2 linked regions of the Myxosarcina sp. GI1 genome follow. Each later gene encodes a partner of the first gene's protein in a complex. Links are inferred from orthologs where the notes say so. Each region holds a gene or a part of one and is shown in the gene's direction. Other genes may lie near its edges. The genes, in order: mnmG and mnmE.

The links.
Region 2: the proteins of mnmG (region 1) and mnmE are in contact, whole or in part, in a solved structure (PDB 9HIP), measured with the Escherichia coli proteins. The link is inferred for Myxosarcina sp. GI1 from one-to-one orthologs.

The regions. Positions count from the first base shown.
Region 1 is NZ_JRFE01000028.1:99,311-106,039, reverse strand. The notes cover bases 2,010-4,888. They hold mnmG (tRNA uridine-5-carboxymethylaminomethyl(34) synthesis enzyme MnmG), read left to right. Parts: upstream 2,010-2,433; coding sequence 2,434-4,344; downstream 4,345-4,888. Other genes in these bases: KV40_RS22490 (fatty acid desaturase), read left to right, coding at 4,606-4,888; KV40_RS22500 (glutathione S-transferase family protein), read right to left, coding at 2,010-2,230. Outside these bases: KV40_RS22510 (phenylpyruvate tautomerase MIF-related protein), read left to right, coding at 44-397; KV40_RS22505 (DUF6282 family protein), read left to right, coding at 390-1,364; more of KV40_RS22500, read right to left, coding at 1,439-2,009; more of KV40_RS22490, read left to right, coding at 4,889-5,460; cobalt transporter CbiM, read left to right, coding at 5,704-6,435; KV40_RS22480 (PDGLE domain-containing protein), read left to right, coding at 6,473-6,729. UniProt on the Escherichia coli protein: NAD-binding protein involved in the addition of a carboxymethylaminomethyl (cmnm) group at the wobble position (U34) of certain tRNAs, forming tRNA-cmnm(5)s(2)U34.
Region 2 is NZ_JRFE01000015.1:124,298-130,969, reverse strand. Bases 2,249-5,070 are described here. They hold mnmE (tRNA uridine-5-carboxymethylaminomethyl(34) synthesis GTPase MnmE), read left to right. Parts: upstream 2,249-2,882; coding sequence 2,883-4,259; downstream 4,260-5,070. Other genes in these bases: KV40_RS11170 (peptidase), read right to left, coding at 4,364-5,070; KV40_RS11180 (DUF2062 domain-containing protein), read right to left, coding at 2,249-2,776. In the rest of the region: KV40_RS11195 (AarF/ABC1/UbiB kinase family protein), read left to right, coding at 1-1,035; KV40_RS11190 (hypothetical protein), read left to right, coding at 1,229-1,603; KV40_RS11185 (hypothetical protein), read left to right, coding at 1,768-2,133; more of KV40_RS11180, read right to left, coding at 2,198-2,248; more of KV40_RS11170, read right to left, coding at 5,071-5,131; preprotein translocase subunit SecG, read right to left, coding at 5,147-5,377; gpmI (2,3-bisphosphoglycerate-independent phosphoglycerate mutase), read right to left, coding at 5,518-6,672. UniProt on the Escherichia coli protein: Exhibits a very high intrinsic GTPase hydrolysis rate. Involved in the addition of a carboxymethylaminomethyl (cmnm) group at the wobble position (U34) of certain tRNAs, forming tRNA-cmnm(5)s(2)U34.

The DNA.
Region 1 (6,729 bases):
GTCGTTTGATTAAATAGATAAATATTTAGCTTTTGTTATTTATATGCCACTAATTAAAGTTCAGTCATCAATTGCCCAACCTGAAAAATCTACGGTAGAAAGTTTACTAAAGAGTCTCTCTGCCGATCTGGCCAAGCAGATAGGCAAACCCGAATCATATATCATGACTGCTTTTGAAGCGGACATACCCATGACTTTTGCAGGAAGTTTAGATCCAGTTTGCTACATAGAAATCAAAAGCGTAGGTACAATGAATTCGGAGCAGACTTCAGCTATGAGCCAACATTTTTGCCAGCAAATTAGCGAAAAACTAGGTGTTCCAACCAAACGCATCTATATTGAATTTGCTGACGCACAAGGCTATATGTGGGGCTGGAACGGTTCGACTTTTGGTTAAACGGTGGGTTAAAAACAAGCTAGTTATCATCGTCGCGATCGCCATAACTATTGCTATTGGCGTTTCCAATTTTCCTGCTATAGCTATTGAAAATACCTCAAACTTAAGTTCTATACAAGGCGCGATTGATTTTCACGTCCATTCTGCACCAGACATTACTCCTCGCAGCGTTGATGATTTTGAGCTAGCTAAGATGGCGGCAGATGAAGGCATGAAAGCAATTGTCTTAAAAAATCACGTTACTCCTACAGCAGATCGAGCAATATTAGCTAATAAAATCGTACCCAATATTCAATTGTACGGAGGTGTAGTACTTAACTATGCCGTTGGGGGTTTGAATCCCGATGCGGTTGAGATAATGTATAAAATCGGCGAAGGTAAGGGAAAAGTTGTCTGGCTGCCAACTATTGACGCTGACTATCACCGCCAGATGTTTCACAAACAGGGACGAGGTATTAAAGTTGCTAATTCAGGCAAGCTTTTACCAAAAACTCTAAAAATTTTAGAGTTAGTTGCCAAGTACGATTTAGTTTTGGAGACTGGTCATATTTCCCCAGAGGAAGTCGAACTAGTGGTTGAAAAAGCCAGAGAACTTGGTATAAAAAAGATCTTAATTACCCATGCGATCGCTGATGTTCCTGGTTTATCTGTTACCCAAATGCAGCAAGTAGCAAATATGGGGGCTTTTTTGGAGTTAACCTATGTCAATTATTTAATGGGTAAAAATTCACCAATTGAAGCACATCAAAACTGGCAGCAGGTATCGATCGCAGATATGGCAGCAGCAATTAAATCTATCGGTGCAGAACATTTTGTCTTGAGTACCGATTTAGGACGCAGTTTCGATCCCAAACCCGTTGTAGGTTATCAAAAATTTGTTACTGAATTGAGCGCAGCGGGAATATCTCAGTCTGAAATTGAGATGATGAGTCAGATTAATCCCAGTCAGCTATTAGGTATTAAGTAAAATATTTTAATGGCGATCGCCTAAAATATTAAAGCGATCGCCAAATTTTATTTAAACAGCATTATGCTTGGTTGTTAATCGATATCAATAGATGTTGGCGAACCACCAGCAGGTGTAGTAACACCGCTACCCTGACGATATTCAGCATACAGGCGATCGCGCCAGGCAAAAAACGGTTCGTAAACGATGTTATCGGCTAAACCTGGAATACCTTTTCCCTGTAGCTGTTCGGGAATATCGAGATAAGAACCTGCGGGAAATTTTAACAAGATACTCAAACCAGCTACGGCTAAATCTGCCAGAGTCGGAGTATCGCCGACTAAATAAGGTCGTTCTTCTAAAATCAAACATAAAGCTTCTAAGTCTTGTTGCAGACCTTTTGTTGCTTCTTTAACGGCATCGCCGCCAAACCCAACACCAGCACCCAATACGTCTAAAATTTCCCCAGGAATGGCACCGACTACGGTTTTGAGAAAATCGGGAGTATCTTTAGGTAATAGACCAGCGCGGAAGTTCTGATTTTTATTTAAAGCACCAACAAAAGCTTTACGACCTTTGAGGGCAATAGATTCATCTGCCCATTCTTCAATTAGCAGACACTGTCCTTTAGCTAGGGGGTCTGCAGGTATTATGGGGCGTTCGGGGTATTTACGGTCTAAATAAAAGGCAATTTCTGTAGAGTCGGCAATATAAGTGCCGCCATCTTTGAGTACGGGAACTTGGCGACTACCAGACTTTTGCAACAATTCTATTTGTCCAACGCCAGGAGTAACTTCAATTTTGCGATATTCTAATTGTTTGTAATCGAGAATGAGGCGCACTTTTTCGGAATGATGAGATAGCTCAAACTGATATAACTCCAGCATTGGTTCTCCTTGAGATAATTTGGGGTTAACAATCGTTAATTTAGCTTTGTTTGATTATCTATTACATCAATCAAAGGTCAAAAGTCGGGCAGATTTTTATAATTTATTAAGCTTAGTTAGGTGGCGATCGCTTTATATTCTCGTCGTTATCCAATACTAAAATAGTAATATTACTCGATAAAACCTAGATCGAACCTTTAATAATGACCGTATCTCATCCCGTAGATTTTCAAGAAGCTTTTGACATCATTGTAGTTGGCGGTGGACATTCAGGCTGTGAAGCAGCTTTGGCAGCAGCAAGATTGGGCTGTCGGACGCTAATGCTGACTTTAAATCTCGATAAAATTGCCTGGCAACCCTGCAACCCTGCCGTAGGAGGTCCTGCTAAATCCCAATTAGTTCATGAAGTCGATGCTTTGGGCGGTGAAATCGGTAAAGTTAGCGATCGGGCATATTTGCAAAAACGAGTGTTAAATTCTTCTAGAGGTCCTGCTGTCTGGGCATTACGGGCGCAGACCGACAAGCGAGAGTATGCGGTGATGATGAAACAAATCGTGGAAAATCAAGAAAATTTGAGTATCCGCGAGGGGATGGTTACAGATTTGGTTTTGGGTAAAAACGATGAAGTTATTGGTATTGAAACCTACTTCGGTACCTGTTTTGCTGCTAAAGCCGTAATTCTCACTACAGGGACTTTTTTAGGTGGCAAAATTTGGGTCGGTAATAAATCAATGCCAGCAGGCAGGGCAGGTGAATTTGCTGCCGAAGGATTGACTGAAACTCTCAACCAGTTAGGGTTTGAAACGGATCGGCTTAAAACAGGTACGCCAGCCAGGGTAGATAAGCGATCGGTCGATTACAGCAAAATGGAACCGCAACCGCCAGACCCAGAACTACGCTGGTTTAGTTTCGATCCCGAAGCTTGGGTAGAGCGCGAACAAATGAACTGTTACCTAACTCGCACTACTGCCGAAACCCATCGCATTATTAAAGACAATTTGAATTTATCACCCGTATATGGCGGTTGGGTAGATGCCAAAGGACCGCGCTATTGTCCGAGTATTGAAGATAAAATCGTGCGCTTTGCCGATAAAGCCAGCCATCAAATTTTTATCGAACCCGAAGGTAGAGATATTCCCGAACTCTATATTCAAGGCTTTTCTACTGGTTTGCCAGAAAAGTTGCAGTTGGCGATGTTGCGGACGCTGCCAGGAATGGAAAACTGCATTATGCTGCGTCCTGCCTATGCAGTGGAATACGATTATTTACCCGCTACCCAATGCTATCCGACACTAATGACCAAAAAAGTTGCGGGTTTATTTGCCGCAGGACAAATTAACGGCACTACGGGTTATGAAGAAGCTGCGGCACAGGGGCTGGTAGCGGGAATCAATGCGGTAAAATTTGTCAAAGGAGAAGCCGAGGTTATCTTCTCCAGAGAACAAAGCTACATCGGTACTCTAATCGACGACCTTTGTACCAAAGACCTGCGCGAACCTTATCGTATGTTAACCAGTCGTTCGGAATATCGCCTGGTGTTGCGTTCTGATAATGCCGATCGCCGTTTGACTCCTTTGGGTAGAGAAATTGGCTTGATAGACGATCGCCGTTGGCAGTTATATTCAGAAAAGCAGGCGAAAATCGCTGCCGAAAAAGAAAGACTCTACGAAACCAGAATTAAAGAACGAGATGATGTCGGAGTAGCGATCGCAACCGAAACCCAACAAAAAATTAAAGGTTCGATAACCCTTGCCGATCTATTACGTCGTCCTGGTTTCCACTACACAGATCTAAAGCGTCACGGTTTGGATAATCCCGAACTGACTTTGTATGAAACAGAAGGGGCAGAAATCGATATTAAATACTCTGGCTACATCAAACGCCAGGAAACTCAAATCGAACAAGTCAGCCGTCATGCTAATCGCAAACTTGCTCAAGATCTCGATTATCTAGCCATTGAAACCCTATCAATGGAAGCCAGGGAAAAACTAAATAAAGTAAAACCCCTAACTATCGGTCAAGCCTCTCGTATTGGTGGAGTAAATCCAGCCGATGTTAATGCTTTGCTGGTTTATTTAGAACTTAGGTCGCGATCGCTAGTGAAAAATAAATAAAAATAATTAACGCGATCGCTTTGACTCATAAAAAGAGCGATCGCGTTGAAAAAGCATTGCTATATATTTAGAACGTGACAAATAATTTCTTTTCTTTAATGCTCACCCTACATATTTCCCAGCCGATTAATAATTATTTAGAGGTTGTCTGAAAAGTCATTAATTACACTACTAAAAAGCCAATGTATCTTTTGACAGTGTTGCTCGGTGCTTAATATTCGTTAACAAAAAGTAAGAAGAAAAAACTTTTACGAGCAATTTATGCGTAGGGCAACAACACCAAAATCGACAAATATTCAAATCAATACCGAAATTGGCGAGGATGTAGCTATTATTATCATACTTCTGTGGCTTAGTAGTTTAATCGGACTACTAGCGATCGATCTCTCCTCCGCTCCCCTATTGTGGATCGTTGCTGCGGTTTGGTTGCGGTCTTTTCTACATACGGGACTGTTTATTACCACTCATGAAGCAATACACGGAGTTATTAATACTCAGGATCGTAAAGTCAACGATTTTATTGGTTCGATAACATCTTGGCTATACGCGCTGTTACCCTATAAAATCTTAGTCAAAAATCATCAGCTACATCATCGCTTTCCTGCTAGCGAACAAGATCCCGATTTTCATAAATTGGGACAAAGTAATTTCCTACTTTGGTACGGCAACTTTATGAAAGAATATTTGAGCGGTAGGCAAGCTTGGATTTTACTTATAGGAATGACAGTAATATTTTGTACCTTCTTGAGTTTGCATATTGCCATAAGTAATATATTTCTGTTTTGGGTAATTCCAATTTTGATTAGTTCGCTACAGTTATTTACCTTCGGTATATTTTTACCCCATAGAAATCCCAATCGAAAACAGCGCGATTATGCTTCGCGTACCGCCAGAGGTGATATGCCCGAAAGGCTTGCGCTTTGCGATCGCCATAAGGCTACAAGCAGTAATTATTCCGTATTTTGGTCGTTTATCGCCTGCTACCATTTTGATTACCATTGGGAACATCACCAGTATCCCCATCTACCCTGGTACAGTTTGCCCATAGCTCGTCAACAAGCATTTTGTCATCAAACTATAAAGTCAAAACAAAATATCTCTCGCACTAAAACGTAACTTTCAAACAGACCATTCCTCGCGTCACTACTATCAATTTAAAAAGTTTACTCTCGTAAGACCATTCTTCCCCTGCTCCCCCTGCCTATCTAAAACATCAAATTTAAAAAACCTATCCTTGAAAGCCATTCCCCCCCCATAGGATGTTTTTTTTCAGTGAAAATACTTAAAATCGATTAATGGCAGTAAATAAAAATCTATATTGCTAAAAGCCGCAGAATAAAAACGATTGTTGCAATATTTATGATGACATTTTATAACTGGTGGTTTTGGAACTTGCAACCTTCTTTGGCAATGCATATTCCAGACGGGTTTTTAAATCTTCCAGTTAGTTTGATTACTTGGGCGATCGCGATCGCGCTAATTATCGTCGCTTTAAATCGAGTGCAAGCAAAATACCAAGAACGAACGGTTCCAATCATGGGAGTCTGTGCCGCTTTTATTTTTGCCGCTCAAATGATTAATTTTCCCATACCAGGAGGAACTTCTGGTCATCTATTAGGAGGAACGCTAGCAGGAATTTTACTCGGACCTTGGGCGGGTGCTTTAGTAGTTAGCGTAGTATTTATCGTACAAGCTGTTGTTTTTCAAGACGGTGGAATTACAGTTTTGGGAGCAAATATTGTCAATATGGGGCTAATTGGCACTTTTGGCGGCTACTACCTCTATCGAGCAATTCGTTCGGCGATCGGACGAAATAGCTGGCGCGGAATGGCGATCGCTACTGCTGTAAGTGCCTGGACAAGTGTATTTATCGCTTCAATTTTGGTTGCCATAGAACTGGCTTTATCGAGAACTGTTCCCATAAATGTAGGCATATCGGCAATGGCATTTTGGCATTTACTAATTGGAATTGGCGAAGCCTTGATTACTTTAGTAGTCATTAGTTTTATCTGGCGAACTCGACCCGATTTGCTCTATAGTCCTTCTAAAAAAAGCAGGTTATCTGGTTCTCGTCCGTTAACACACCGCTAACAAAGATTAAATCGAATTCAATAGAATTTTAGGTTTTATGACTAAGAAATTAAACACTCGCAATTTGGCTTTTGTCGTTTCGGGCTTGGGCATTGCTCTACTAATTGCTATTTTTGTTTCTCCTTTTGCTAGCTCAGATCCAGATGGTTTAGATCGCGTTTCTCAAGATTTAGAGTTTGGACATAAAGCTATTGAAGACGCACCCGCTCAAAAATTACCTTTTGCCAGAGTATTTAATGAATACGCGCTAAAAGGCGTACCCGAAACCATAGCTACACCAATGGCTGGTTTAGT
Region 2 (6,672 bases), on another replicon or contig:
AAAAATGCGGAAAAATTTGCTCTTAATTTTGATGGCGATCCTCAAGTAAAAGTTCCTTTTATTTACAGACAGTATAGTAGCAGTCGAGTTTTAACTCTAGAGTGGATTAACGGTATCAAGCTTACCGATATCGAGCGCATCGAAGCTGCTGGTTTGGATCTTGATAATCTAATTGAGATTGGCGTAACTTCTGGTCTGCGTCAACTATTAGAATACGGGTTTTTTCATGCCGATCCCCATCCAGGAAATTTATTTGCTACACTCGATGGTCGCATGGCATATATCGACTTCGGCATGATGGATCAGCTTGAAGAATGGATGAAAGAAACCATTGCTTCGGCGGTAGTGCAGCTAATCAACCGCGACTATCAGGCTTTAGCTAAAGATTTTGTTCGATTAGGCTTTCTAAGCCCTAATGTAGACATCGAGCCAATTATTCCTGCTTTAGAACAGGTGCTAGGACGAGCGATAGGTGAAAGCGTTAGCAGCTTCAACTTTAAAACTATCACCGACGAATTTTCCGAGTTGATGTATGAATATCCTTTTCGAGTACCTGCCAAATTTGCTTTGATCATTCGTTCTTTAATTACTCAAGAAGGTTTGGCACTCAGCCTCAATCCCAACTTCAAAATTATTGAAGTTTCTTATCCCTACGTATCTCAGCGTTTATTAACTGGAGAATCTCCCCAGCTAAGAAGACGTTTGCTCGATGTACTAATTAGAGACGGTAAGTTTCAGTGGGAAAGATTGGAAAATATGATTGCGATCGCTCGTTCCGATAATAATTTCGAGCTTTTGCCTACGGCTAGATTGGGTTTGCAATATTTGCTTTCAGAAGAAGGAAAATATTTACGCGAACAGCTATTGCTAGCAATAACAGAGGACGAACGCATTCATACTGACGAGGTTAAGCGTCTGTGGAGTTTAATTCAAGATGAAATTAAACCACAAAGTATTTTTGAATTGGCTTTTAGCACTTTTCGCGACTTCTCTATCGAAAGAGTAGCCACAATAATGCCTACCGCTATAAGTTGACCTCTCATCGAACATTAAACATTGCGAGCAAACCTGCGGAATGCACGAGCAAAGCTCGAAGAACAGCGCGTAAGCGCATACCCCGCTGCATCTGCAAAAGAACGCGCGAGTTGAGCAGTTGAAAATGCTAAATGCTAAGTGTAATGACAGCATTTCAAGATAAAGTAATTGAGAACTTCAAATATTCTCGTTTATGTATTATTATTCTCAACCACCATTTTTGATATTAATTATCGGATTTGCGATCGCTCTAATTTGCGGTGTGACTTTTGAAACTCAAGTAGAACAAAAAATTCGCCAATGGTCGCAAGAAGATTCCGAATCATCTAATTATTTCAAGTTAGAAGGTGCAAATTTGTTAGTTACCTATTGGGGAACTTGTTTGGGAGTCTGGGTGTTTCTAGCTGGTGGCTTGTTGATTTTCGATTTTGGCTTAATCTCTGCTTATGGCGTAGCTTTACTCTTAACCTTGTTTACTGGTTCTCTTGTTTGGATTCAGCTTAATGAAGTACTGCTAAAGTTTCAAAAAGAAGGCATAGAGTCTCTCGATTTAGATCGCTACCAATAAATAAATCGTGTTTCTGTCGCTCGGAGGCGATCGATCTTGCTGCAAAAACTATAAAATGGCAAAATAAAGGCAGTTATTAAGAGAAAATAAAAATAGATAATTTAGTTACTTATTTGCCGATATTCAATTAAAGACAGCTTAAATTAAATTTAGGAGATAATTCGATGAGCGAAGAAAAAACCGAAAACAATGGTACTCCAACACCAGAAGCCGAACAACAGCCAGCAGATAACGGTAACAAAAAACAGGCTTTGGCTTTGTCGGTAAAACAGCAAACCAGTTTATTACCTCAAAATCGTCCAATCGAACGCAGCCACCTCGAAATAGTAGACACTTACTCTTCTGTAGGTTCTAATCGTCCCATATCTAAAGGAACGGTCCAGTTTAACAATGCTCTAGCAATATCGGGTAATCGTCCCATTGCACTTAGCACACTACGTATCAGTGAAAACTATTCAGTTATGGGCAATCGTCCCGTTGCTCCTAATGAAATGGATGATACTTCTACCCTAATGGGCTATCTCGACTAAACCAGTTATTTGTAGCAGCAAGTAGCGTAATTCGTTTCTATTTGCTGCTTTTTGGTTCGAGCAACTAAAATTGTTTATTTTGCTTTCTAAATCTTCGTTGTGTTTTTCGTTTTTGACGCAAACGCTTGAAAATTGGCAAACTAATAACGTAAGTTAACAGTGCCGCGATCGCACCTACGACCAGACAGCCTGTAATTAAAGTCGCTCCAAAAGAAAAACCCAAAGTGCGAAAAGATCTAAAAGACTCAATTTCTAAAGGTAAATCTACAGTATCTTCAGTACCCAAAATCAATTTACCTATTTGATAGTTGAACACATAAATAGGTACGTAAGTCAAAGGATTGCTAACCCAGGTTCCTGCTGCTGCTGCTATCTTACTGCCTCGAACGATTGCAGCTAAGAAAATACCGATTACGGTTTGCAGACCAAAAAAAGGGAAAAATCCCGCAAAAACTCCTACCGATAAACCTCTGGCAATTACTTGAGGAGTAGCACGCAGGCGAATCAGACGAGAGACAATTAGGCGAATCCGTCTAATTATCCAAGGCTTACGGCGTTTGCGCCCAACCTTACTATTAATTGTTTTTTTCTCTACCACAGCACTTGGAGAAGACAAGTTGCTTTCGGAGTAAGAGCGATTCATCCACAGTAGTTGCTAAATTTACGATCTAAATTCCTAAATAAATGCTACACAAGAAACAGGAGAAAAGGAAAGTTCTCTACTTAAAACTTTGAGTAACTGTACTTAAATGTCTTTAATTCAGCAAGAAACCATCGCGGCGATCGCTACTGCCGTCGTACCACAGCAAGGAAGTGTAGGTATAGTTCGGTTGTCGGGAAATACCGCCTTAGACATCGCTCGTGTTTTATTCTCCGCACCAGGAAAACAGCATTGGCAGAGTCATTGTATACTTTATGGTTATATACGCCATCCTCAGACCAAGCAGATAATAGATGAAGCACTATTATTGATAATGCTCCAACCCCGGTCCTTTACGCGAGAGGATGTAGTTGAATTTCACTGTCATGGGGGAATTGTCGTCGTCCAGCAGGTATTGCAACTATGTTTGTCTCAGGGTGCTAGACTGGCGCGATCGGGAGAATTTACCCTAAGAGCCTTTCTCAACGGTAGAATCGATCTTACTCAAGCTGAAAGTATAGCCGATATAGTAGGAGCGCAGACTAATGCAGCCTCTCAGGCAGCTTTGGCAGGTTTACAGGGTAAACTATCTACTCCGATACGTAACTTGCGCTCTACCTGTTTGGATATTCTTGCCGAGGTAGAAGCCAGAATTGATTTTGAAGACGATTTGCCCCCTCTAGACGAAGCACAGGTAAGCCAGCAAATTCGCGTGGTGTTAACTAAAATAACAGGAATTCTAGCTACAGCAGAAAGAGGAGAGCTATTGAGAAGCGGTTTGAAAATTGCTATTGTCGGTCGTCCTAACGTGGGAAAGTCCAGCTTACTCAACGCCTGGAGTCAAAGCGATCGCGCCATCGTTACCAATTTACCAGGTACGACTCGTGATGTAGTAGAATCGACTTTGGTAGTTAAAGGCATTCCCGTAAGGGTATTAGATACGGCAGGAATTAGAGATACTGCCGATACGGTAGAACAAATCGGAGTCGAGCGATCGCGTAAAGTTGCTACTGCTGCCGATCTAATTGTATTGACTATTGATGCTGCTGACGGTTGGACGAGTGAAGACGAGCAAATTTATCTTCAGGTTAAGCATCGTCCCGTAATACTAGCGATCAATAAAACCGATCTGGTTGAAGCTAGTAAGGTTGAATATCCTTCAGAAATTCGGCTGGCAATTAATACCGTTGCCTTAGAAAATCGCGGCATCGAAGATTTAGAAACGGCAATTTTCAACCTGGTTGCTTCCGAAAAGCTGGTTGCTACCAACTCGGAATTAGCTATCAATCGAAGACAGGCGGCTGCCCTGACTAGAGCCGAGACTGCTCTCAAACAGGTCATAGTCACCATTGAAGAACAACTTCCCTTAGACTTTTGGACTATAGACCTGCGCGGCGCAATTAAAGCTCTAGGAGAAGTTACGGGAGAAGAAGTCACTGAAGTAGTTTTAGATCGTATCTTTAGCCGTTTTTGTATTGGGAAGTAGAGTTGTTTAAAAGATTTTATTGGCGATTGATAGAGGGATTACTACCTGTCTTTTTCTTATCTCGAACTTAGGTCAAATGTTTACAAATATTTATTTGTAAAAGTTTATTTGGTTTTCGATCGCTCTATGTTCCATCCCAGTCTAGTAGGCTGCTGATAAATTTTTTTGAGAGTAGTGATATCTCTAGAAGAAATATGCGCGGGATTGGCAACTTGTGAATAATATAGTGCGTCGGTTGGTTCGGGACTATGTCCCCAAATACCCAAAGCATGACCCAATTCATGACGTATGGTAGCGAGCAGGGACTCCCCTAAAAAATTAGGACTAATGCTTACGGTCATTTTATGAGCGAGAATTTGCGTCTGTTCTTGAAGATAGAAGCGAAAGTTAGTTTGAGCGGTAATGGCTCTAGAAATATCATATAGTCCAGTTTCGGGATTTATTTTTGCGGTTCTTTCTGGTAGCGATCGTAATACCACAATGTCGGCTTGTTGGAAATTATCGATTTCTGCTAAAGGTAAATAAACATTCCACTCGGCGATCGCTTTTCTTACTGTAGCTACCCACTGCCAAAAACGGCGGTTGCTGGCAGTATTCTCAGTCTTAGAAGGCTGTTCGATATATATTTCAACGGGAAAATTAGACCAAATTAAATACCCCATCTCAGTAGACTCGATTTGGTCGAAATAATCTCCAGTGTTTTCACTAGCTTCCCAAGTGGCTAAAAAACGTGGTAGAGGATGAGCTTGAGGTACGGGGAGAGAAATTAAAAACTGTTTTGAAAGCGCGAAATTATTCCCCAAAATGAGAATTAAACCAGTGGCGATCGCCAAAGCCAAGCTTTTCCATCTTTTTAACCGCCACCAATACATCAATCGACTAACCGACTATCTCAGCCAACCAGCACTTAGAATTACCGTTAGAGCCATAAAAACAATACTCAAACCCCAGGTAATACGATTTAAAGTTTTTTCCGCACTTTTGGTACTGGTAAATAGCTGTGCTTGTCCGCCAATGCCACCCAAACCATCACCTTTGGGGCTATGTAACAAAATAAAGATAATTAAGATAAAAGCCGATGCTGCCCAAATAATTTGAGCCAATTGATATACTTTCATTGCTAAAAATTTAACTTATTAAAAAATTCCGCTTAATCACTTAATTATTGTATGCCGTTTATCTACTCTTATCCAAATCGAAATTTAATATTTGAGAAAGAACAAAATTACCGTTATTAAAAATCGTTCTTTCCTGAATATTACATGGAAATGCGAACTGGAGTACGATTTTGCTTGACCTCGTATTCTGCTGGTTGAATCAGCGATTTACCAGTCATTTCTTCTGGCTGGGGTAACTCTAATATTTCTAAAATAGTTGGTGCTACATCTGCTAGTTTCCCATGCTCTCTTAAAAAGACTTGACCGCCATGTCCTGGAATTTTGCGTCCTTCTCCTTCAATGAGAATAAAAGGTACGGGATTAGTAGTATGCGCTGTCCAGGGATTCCCTTCATTGTCGCGCATACATTCAGCATTACCGTGGTCGGCTGTAATTAACAGTGTTCCTCCGGCTTTATTTACAGTTTCAATCACTCTACCCATACAGCGGTCTACCGTTTCGATCGCTTCAACGGCAGCCTCCATATTACCCGTATGCCCTACCATGTCTGGGTTAGCATAGTTGACTACAATCAAAGAATAGACTCCTTCGTTGACTGCTTTGCATACTACATCGGTTACTTCTTTTGCCGACATAGCAGGAGCGCGATCGTAGGTTGCTACCATCGGACTTTGAATTAATTCCCGACTTTCCCCTTCTAACGGCTCTTCCATACCACCATTAAAAAAGTAGGTCACGTGAGGATATTTTTCGGTTTCTGCGGTACGAAACTGCTGCAAACCAGCATCGGCAATAACTTCCCCCAAAATATTAGTCAGATTTTGTGGTTTAAATGCTACTTCTACAGATAACGAAGAATCATACTGGGTAAAAGTAACAAAATGCAAGGGCTGAAGATATTTTCTTTCAAAACCATTAAAATCCGACCGAACGAACGCATAAGTTAGCTGTCTTGCCCTGTCTGGGCGAAAATTAAAGAAAATTACGCCATCTCCTTCTTTAACTGCACCTGGAGCAATTCTAGTAGGAGGAATAAATTCGTCGGTAATATCTCGCTCGTAAAAATCTTTGAGTGTTTCTATAGCCGAGCGTCCGTCACCCAGACCATCTTTGGTCATAATCTCATAGGCTTTTTGTACTCGATCCCAACGGCGATCTCGATCCATAGTAAAGTAGCGTCCGCTTATGGTAACAATACTTCCTACGCCTGTTTTATCGATATATTCTTGAATTTTGCCTAATGCCTCGACACCTTCTGTAGTGTTAGTATCTCGTCCATCAGTAACTGCATGAAT